3 regions of the Kocuria sp. CH-021 genome follow, and region 1 is predicted to be linked to each of the others. Evidence: predicted binding sites of a transcription regulator. Region 1 holds the regulator's gene; each other region holds the start of a gene.
What was found. Region 1 encodes HspR, which represses chaperone genes until heat shock. Its sites were predicted from a motif close to AAGTTGAGTCNNNNNGACTCAACTT; they were not measured.

Region 1 (2,257 bases):
GGCGAACTTCGAGGACCTCTTCGGCGACATCTTCGGCGGAGGCGGCGGAGGGCGCCGCCGGCGCACGACCTACTCCACCGGCGGCGCGGGGGGCCCGGGCGGGTTCGAGGACCTGTTCGCGCAGTTCGGCGGCCAGACGGGCTACGGGGCGCCCGGCGGCTACGGCGGGTACCAGGCCCCGCCGGCGCGCGGGGAGGACATCCGGACGGAGACGACCATCCCGTTCCGCTCCTCCGTGCACGGCACCACGATCAAGCTGCGCCGCGGCAACGGCCAGGAGACCACGGTGCGGATCCCCGCCGGCGTGCGGGACGGGCAGAAGCTCAAGCTCGCCGGCAAGGGCCACTCCGGGCCCGGCGGGGCCGGGGACCTCTACGTCACCGTCCACGTGACGCCGCACCCGTTCTTCCGGCGGGTCGAGGGCACGGACGACGTCGAGGTCACCGTGCCGATCTCGTTCCCCGAGGCGGCTCTGGGCGCCACGATCGAGGTGCCCGTGCTGGACGGCGGCACCGTGCGGCTGAAGGTGCCGGCGGGCACGTCCTCGGGCCGGCGCTTCCGCGTCAAGGGGCGCGGGTTCAGCACGGCCAAGGGCTCGGGCAACCTGATCGTGACGGTCGAGGTGCACGTGCCGGCCGAGCTCGACGAGCAGGCGCAGGAGGCCGTCCGGGCGTTCGCCGAGGCGACCGCGGCCCAGGACCCCCGGGCCGGCCTGGCCGCGAAGGCGCGGGTGTGAGATGGCACTGGACGCAGACCAGCCGCTGTTCGTGATCTCCGTGGCCGCGGAGATCGCGGAGATGCACCCGCAGACGCTGCGCCAGTACGACCGGCTCGGCCTCGTCAGGCCGTCCCGCGCCCCGGGCCGGGCCCGGCGCTACTCCCAGCGCGACATCGAGAAGCTGCAGCAGATCCAGGTGCTGTCCCAGGAGGGCGTGTCCCTCGAGGGCATCCGGCGCATCCTCCAGCTGGAGAACCAGGTCGCGGCCCTGCGCGCGAGGGTGGCGGAGCTGTCCCAGGAGCTCGAGGACGCCCGGGACCGGGCCGAGGAGTCCTCGCGGATCTTCGCCGCCGGTGTCGGCGGGGACGTGGTGCGCATGGCCCGCGGCGCCCGTCCCCGCGCCCGCAAGATCTCGCAGGCCGTGGTGCTGTACCGGCCCCCGCGCCAGCAGGAGCGCTGACCGGCCGGTTCCCGCGCCGGCAGGAGCGCTGACCGGCCGGTTCCCGCGCCGGCAGGAGCGCTGACCGGCCGGTTCCCGGCCGGCCGGTTCCCGGAACGGCCGGACCCGGACCGGTGCGCGTCAGCGCAGGTGCTTCTCGAAGCCCACGTCGTACACGCCACCCGGATAGATCTGCGCGGTCCCGGGCAGCAGGACGTAGCCGCTGCGGCGGTAGAGGGCGAACGCCTCGGGCTGGCGGCTGCCGGTGGTGAGGTAGATGCGCCGATACCCCGCCGCGGCGGCGAGCCGCTCGAGCTCGGCCAGGACCCGCCGGGAGATCCCGCGCCGGCGGTGCGCCGGAGCGGTCCACACCCGCTTGAGCTCGGCGGTGGCGTCGTCGTGCCGGCGGAACGCGCCCCCGCCCACTGTCACGCCGTCCTCGAGGAGGAGCAGGAGCGCCCCGGTGGGGACGGTGAAGTCGTCCACCGGGTGGTGCGCCATCTCCTCCGCCCCGATCTCGGGGCCGTAGCGCACCACGTACTCGAGGTGCAGTCCCTCGAGCAGCGGCCGCGTGCGGGGATCACCCGGGCGCACCACGACGAAGCCGTCCCGCTCCGGGCCGGAGGCTGCGCTCACTCCGTCCGGCGGTAGACGAGGTCGCGCGGGACTCGGCCCGCCTCCCGCGCCTTGCGCTCGAAGCTCGTGAGGATCCGGCCTTCCCAGCGGGGGGCCCAGCCCGTGTCCGGGTGCTCGTCGTCGGCGAGCGGGCCCGGGTGGACGTTCTCGAAGTGCGGGGACGCGTCGAGGACCTCGCGCATCACCAGCGCGTACTCCTGCCAGTCCGTGGCGAGCCGCCACAGCCCGCCCGGCGCGAGCACCCGGGCGGCGAGCTCGGCGAACGCGGGGGAGACCAGGCGCCGCTTGTGGTGGCGGGTCTTGTGCCAGGGGTCCGGGAAGAACACCCACAGCTCGTCGACCGAGGCCGGGGCGAGCAGGTGCTCCAGGACCTCGGGCGCGTTGGCCTGCACCACGCGAACGTTGTCCACGCCGGCCTGGCCCGCCTTGAGCAGCAGGTCCGCGATCCCGGGCTTGTACACCTC
Region 2 (2,257 bases), on a different contig from region 1:
GAGGCGTAGGCCTCGATGATCGGCTTGAACGAGTAGGTGGCGAGCAGGGGCGCCTCGTCGGTGCGGGTGTAGATGATCTTGGCCATGTGCGGGCTGTCTCCCAGGATGTCGTCGGATCGGGGTGGTGCTTCCTGGTGCCAAGATACCCGAGGCGGCGCCCCGCCCGCTGGCCGCCCGGGGAGTGCGGGGGCTCCGGGCACGACGGCGGGCCCGTTCCCCGCGGGGGAACGGGCCCGGGCCGTGGCGTCCCGGCCGGTGCGGGGCGGCTGCCGGCCGGGCCGGGCTCAGCCCTCGGTGGACTGCGTGGAGCGTTCGCCGTTGACGAGCTCGCCCTCGCCGATCACGCGGTCGCCGGAGCCGTCCCGGCTCTCTCCCAGGGCCTGCTGCTCGCCCTGGCCGGAGACCTGCTCGCCCTGGCCGGAGACCACCTGGATCTTGCGCGGCTTGGCCTGCGCGGAGACGGGGATCGTCACCGTGAGCACGCCGTTGTCGTAGTTCGCGGCGATGCCCTGGATGTCGATGCCCTGGCCCAGGTTGAGCTGGCGCACGAACGAGGAGCTCTGCCGCTCCCGGGTGATCCACTGGACGTCCTGGACCTCGGGCAGCTTCCGCTCCGCCCGGATGGTCAGCAGCTGGCCGTCGACGTCGACGTCGACGCTGTCGGGGTCGATCCCCGGCAGGTCAGCCCGCAGGATGTACTGGTCGCCGTCCCGGTACAGGTCCATGGGCATCTCGCGCAGGCCCTGCCGGGCGAACAGCGAGGCGGCGAGCCGGTCGAAATCGTTGAACGGGGTGAACATCGTGGCCACGTCAATCATCTCCTCAACCATGTGAGCAATGTCTTCGACATTTAGTTGAGTCGGATCAACTCAACTGTTGACCATGATAGTGCCGCCCTGGGAGCTCTTCAACAGGTCCGGGCTCGGATCGCCCACGGCGAACCGCCCGTCGGCGGGCGCCGTGCGCGGGTGCGTCGTGTCAGCGGGTGTCGGCTCAGCGGGTGTCGTGGGGGTACCGCACGCCGATCCGCTCCCGCACCCGGTCGAAGAGCTCCACGAGCTCGAGGGAGTCGGCCCACGGCATCACGGGGGACTCGAGCAGGCCCTGCTGCACGCAGCGGGTGGCCTCCCGCATCTCGAAGACGTAGCCCGCGCCCGGCACGGCCACGCGCTCCACCGCGGGGTCGGCGCCGCCGCGGGCGCCGGCGGCGGTCTGCAGCACCAGGGTGGTGGGGCAGTTGATCCGGCCGTCCACGCGCAGCCAGCCCTCCGTGCCGCTGAGCGTCACCTGGTGCGGGACCGTGCTGGACAGGGTGCCGCTCACGTGGGCCCGGCCGTGGCCGTAGTCCAGGGTCAGGGCGGTGTCCACGTCCACGTCGGTGGCGCCGAGCTCCGCGCGGGCGCTCCAGCGCTCCGGGGCGCCGAGCACGGCGGAGGTCCAGGTCAGCGGATAGACCATCATGTCCAGCAGCACGCCTCCGCCGTCGGCCCGGCGGAACAGCCGGTGGGCCGGGTCGAGGGGGCGGTGCATGCCGATGGACCCCTCGACCGAGCGCACCCGGCCGAGCCGGCCCTCCCGGACCCAGCGCATCGCGGTGCGGAAGCCGGGGGTCATGCGGGTCCAGACGGCCTCCATGAGGAAGACGCCGTGCTCGCGGGCCAGGCGGAACAGGTCCCGGACCTCCGCCGCGGTCATGGCGAGGGCCTTCTCGCACACCACGTGCTTGCCGGCCCGCAGCAGCGCCGAGACGTCCCGGTGGTGGTAGCCGTGCGGGGTGGCCACGTAGACGATCTCCACGTCCGGGTCGGCCGCCAGGCGGTCCAGGCCCGTGGCGGGGGCGGTGCTGCCGTAGGCGCGCTCCACCCCGTGCCGGCGGGCGAAGTCCTCCGCGCGGTGCTGGTCCCGCGAGCTCACGGCCACCAGCCGGGCGTCGGGCAGCGCGGCGATGTCCGCGACCACCTTCTCCGCGATGCCGCCGGTGCTGACCACGCCCCATCCGAGCGTGCGGCCCGTCGCGGTGCCGGGGTCGTCGAGGTGGGCGGCGTCGAGGGAGGCGGCGACGAACGGGCTGAGGGTCTGAGCGGGCATGGGCGCATTCTGCCACGCCGTTCCCCGGCGCCACCCGCTGAGCGCTGCCCGCCCGGCGCCGTCGCACCGGGCCGCCCGTTCGAGGCCGCCCGCTCCGGGCCGCGGCCCGCCCTCCCCGGCCGCGCCGATCGAACGACCGTTCGTCGCCTAGACTGGCCCCGTGCCCCGG
Region 3 (2,257 bases), on a different contig from region 1:
CGCAGGTTGTCGATCCGCTCCTTGAGGTCGCCGACTCGGTTCAGGCCGGCCTTCTCCTCCTCCCAGCGGGCGTTGAGGGCGTCGAGGTCCGCCCTCTTGTCCGCCAGCTCCTGGCGCAGCGCGGCGAGGCGCTCGACCGACGCGGGGTCGGTCTCGCGCTCCAGGGCGAGCTCCTCCATGGTCAGGCGGTCGACGGCGCGGCGCAGCTGGTCGATCTCCTCCGGCGCGGAGTCGATCTCCATGCGCAGCCGCGAGGCGGCCTCGTCGACCAGGTCGATGGCCTTGTCCGGCAGCTGCCGGCCGGGGATGTACCGGTTGGACAGCGCGGCCGCCGCGACGAGCGCGGAGTCCGCGATCTGCACCTTGTGGTGGGCCTCGTAGCGCTCCTTGAGCCCGCGCAGGATCGCCACGGAGTCCTCCACGGAGGGCTCCCCGACGTAGACCTGCTGGAAGCGGCGCTCCAGGGCGGCGTCCTTCTCGATGTTCTCGCGGTACTCGTCCAGGGTGGTCGCCCCGATCAGGCGGAGCTCGCCGCGGGCCAGCATGGGCTTGAGCATGTTCCCGGCGTCCATCGAGCCCTCGGCGGCGCCGGCGCCGACCACGGTGTGGATCTCGTCGATGAAGGTGACGATCCGGCCCTCGGACTGCTTGATCTCTTCGAGCACGGCCTTGAGCCGCTCCTCGAACTCACCGCGGTACTTGGCGCCGGCCACCATGGACCCGAGGTCCAGGGAGATCAGCGTCTTGCCGCGCAGCGACTCGGGCACGTCCCCGGCGACCATGCGCTGGGCGAGGCCCTCGACGACGGCGGTCTTGCCGACGCCGGGCTCGCCGATCAGGACGGGGTTGTTCTTGGTGCGGCGCGAGAGCACCTGCACCACGCGCCGGATCTCGGAGTCCCTCCCGATGACGGGGTCCAGCTTGCCCTCGCGGGCCATGGCGGTCAGGTCGGTGCCGAACTTCTCGAGCGCCTGGAACGTGCCCTCGGGGTCGGGGGTGGTCACGCGGCGGTCTCCTCTCACGGACGGGACGGCGGTCTTGAGCTGGTCGGGTCCGGCACCCGCGTCCCGCAGGATGTCGCCGACCTTCCCCTCCTGCTGGGCGAGGCCGTACAGGAGGTGCTCGGTGGAGATGTACTCGTCACCGAGGGACCGGGCGAACTGCTCCGCGGCTTGGATGACCTGCAGGGCGCCCCGGTTGAACTGGGCCTGGGCCGTGGCGGCCCCGGACGCGGAGGGCAGGGCCTTGATGGCGGCGCTGGCCTGGGCCGAGACGGCGTCGACGTCGGCCCCGGTGGCCTTCAGGACGGCGACGGCCACGCCCTCGCGCTGGTCCATGAGGGCCTTGAGGACGTGGGCGGGCTCGACCTGCGGGTTGCCCGCGGTCGAGGCGTTGGTGGAGGCGGCGGAGAGCGCCTCCTGGGACTTGGTGGTGAACTTGGTCTCCACTGCGGCTCCTTGGGGTGGACGGTCGGGGACGAACCGACCCGGTCGCTGCTCCTCTGCGGGTGCGGCCGAGCAGTTCAGCTAACCTGAGTCTATCTCACTCAACCCTGGAGGAACAGAGCGTATTCCTTCCTCCGGAGTCGACACCCGCCGCACGCGAGCGGCCCCTGTCGGACGAGCTCGGGGAGCTCGTCCGACAGGGGCCGCCGGCGAACGGGCGGTGGGGCCCGGCGGCCTAGCCGGTGCTCCGCCCCGTCAGCTTGTCGCGGAGCCGGTCGACCATGCCGACGCCGGGTCCGATGGTCTTGTGGAACAGCTCCGAGTGCGGCGCGTGCGGGTGCGGCCGGGTCGGCGCGACCTTCTTGGCGGTCTCCACCTTCTCGCCCAGCTCCACCAGGTCCCCGGCGGGGATGTGCGCCCGCAGCTTCGGGAACTGGTCCGACTCCTCGTCCTCGATGTGGTGGCGCAGCTGCGACTGCATCTCCCGGATCAGCTCCAGGAACGCGGGCTCGGACGCGTCGACGCCCTCGATCTGCTTCATGACCTGCACGAGCTCGTCGTGCTCCTGCTTGTCGTGCTCGACCTCCTCGGCGCCGTCCGGCAGGTGCTTCGCCATGGCCGGGTAGACGTACATCTCCTCCGCGACGGCGTGGCGCATGACCTCCGCGATCACGGTGTCGGTCAGGTCCCTGCGCCGGCCGGCGTCCGTGGTGCCCTCGATCTGGCCGAGCAGCTCGAGCATCTCCCGGTGGTCGGCGGTGAGGATGTCGACGACATCCGTTCCCGCAGCGTGGGTGTCGGTCATGGGACGT

Region 2: ACPYN7_RS01980 (Hsp20/alpha crystallin family protein) is a predicted target of HspR. The motif match lies at 852-876, and genes of this name have one in related genera.
Region 3: clpB (ATP-dependent chaperone ClpB) is a predicted target of HspR. The motif match lies at 1,529-1,553, and genes of this name have one in related genera.

What each region holds. Positions count from the first base shown of each region.
Region 1 covers NZ_JBNAFK010000003.1:9,433-11,689, reverse strand. Annotated here, with positions in the region: gene ACPYN7_RS02555 (DnaJ C-terminal domain-containing protein) at 1-736, shown strand, start outside; gene ACPYN7_RS02550 (heat shock protein transcriptional repressor HspR) at 738-1,178, shown strand; gene ACPYN7_RS02545 (GNAT family N-acetyltransferase) at 1,299-1,793, opposite strand; gene trmB (tRNA (guanosine(46)-N7)-methyltransferase TrmB) at 1,790-2,257, opposite strand, start outside.
Region 2 covers NZ_JBNAFK010000002.1:144,897-147,153, reverse strand. Annotated here, with positions in the region: gene ACPYN7_RS01985 (NADP-dependent isocitrate dehydrogenase) at 1-86, opposite strand, end outside; gene ACPYN7_RS01980 (Hsp20/alpha crystallin family protein) at 285-830, opposite strand; gene ACPYN7_RS01975 (Gfo/Idh/MocA family protein) at 994-2,088, opposite strand; gene ACPYN7_RS01970 (TetR/AcrR family transcriptional regulator) at 2,249-2,257, shown strand, end outside.
Region 3 covers NZ_JBNAFK010000001.1:23,804-26,060, reverse strand. Annotated here, with positions in the region: gene clpB (ATP-dependent chaperone ClpB) at 1-1,448, opposite strand, end outside; gene ACPYN7_RS00105 (hemerythrin domain-containing protein) at 1,681-2,250, opposite strand.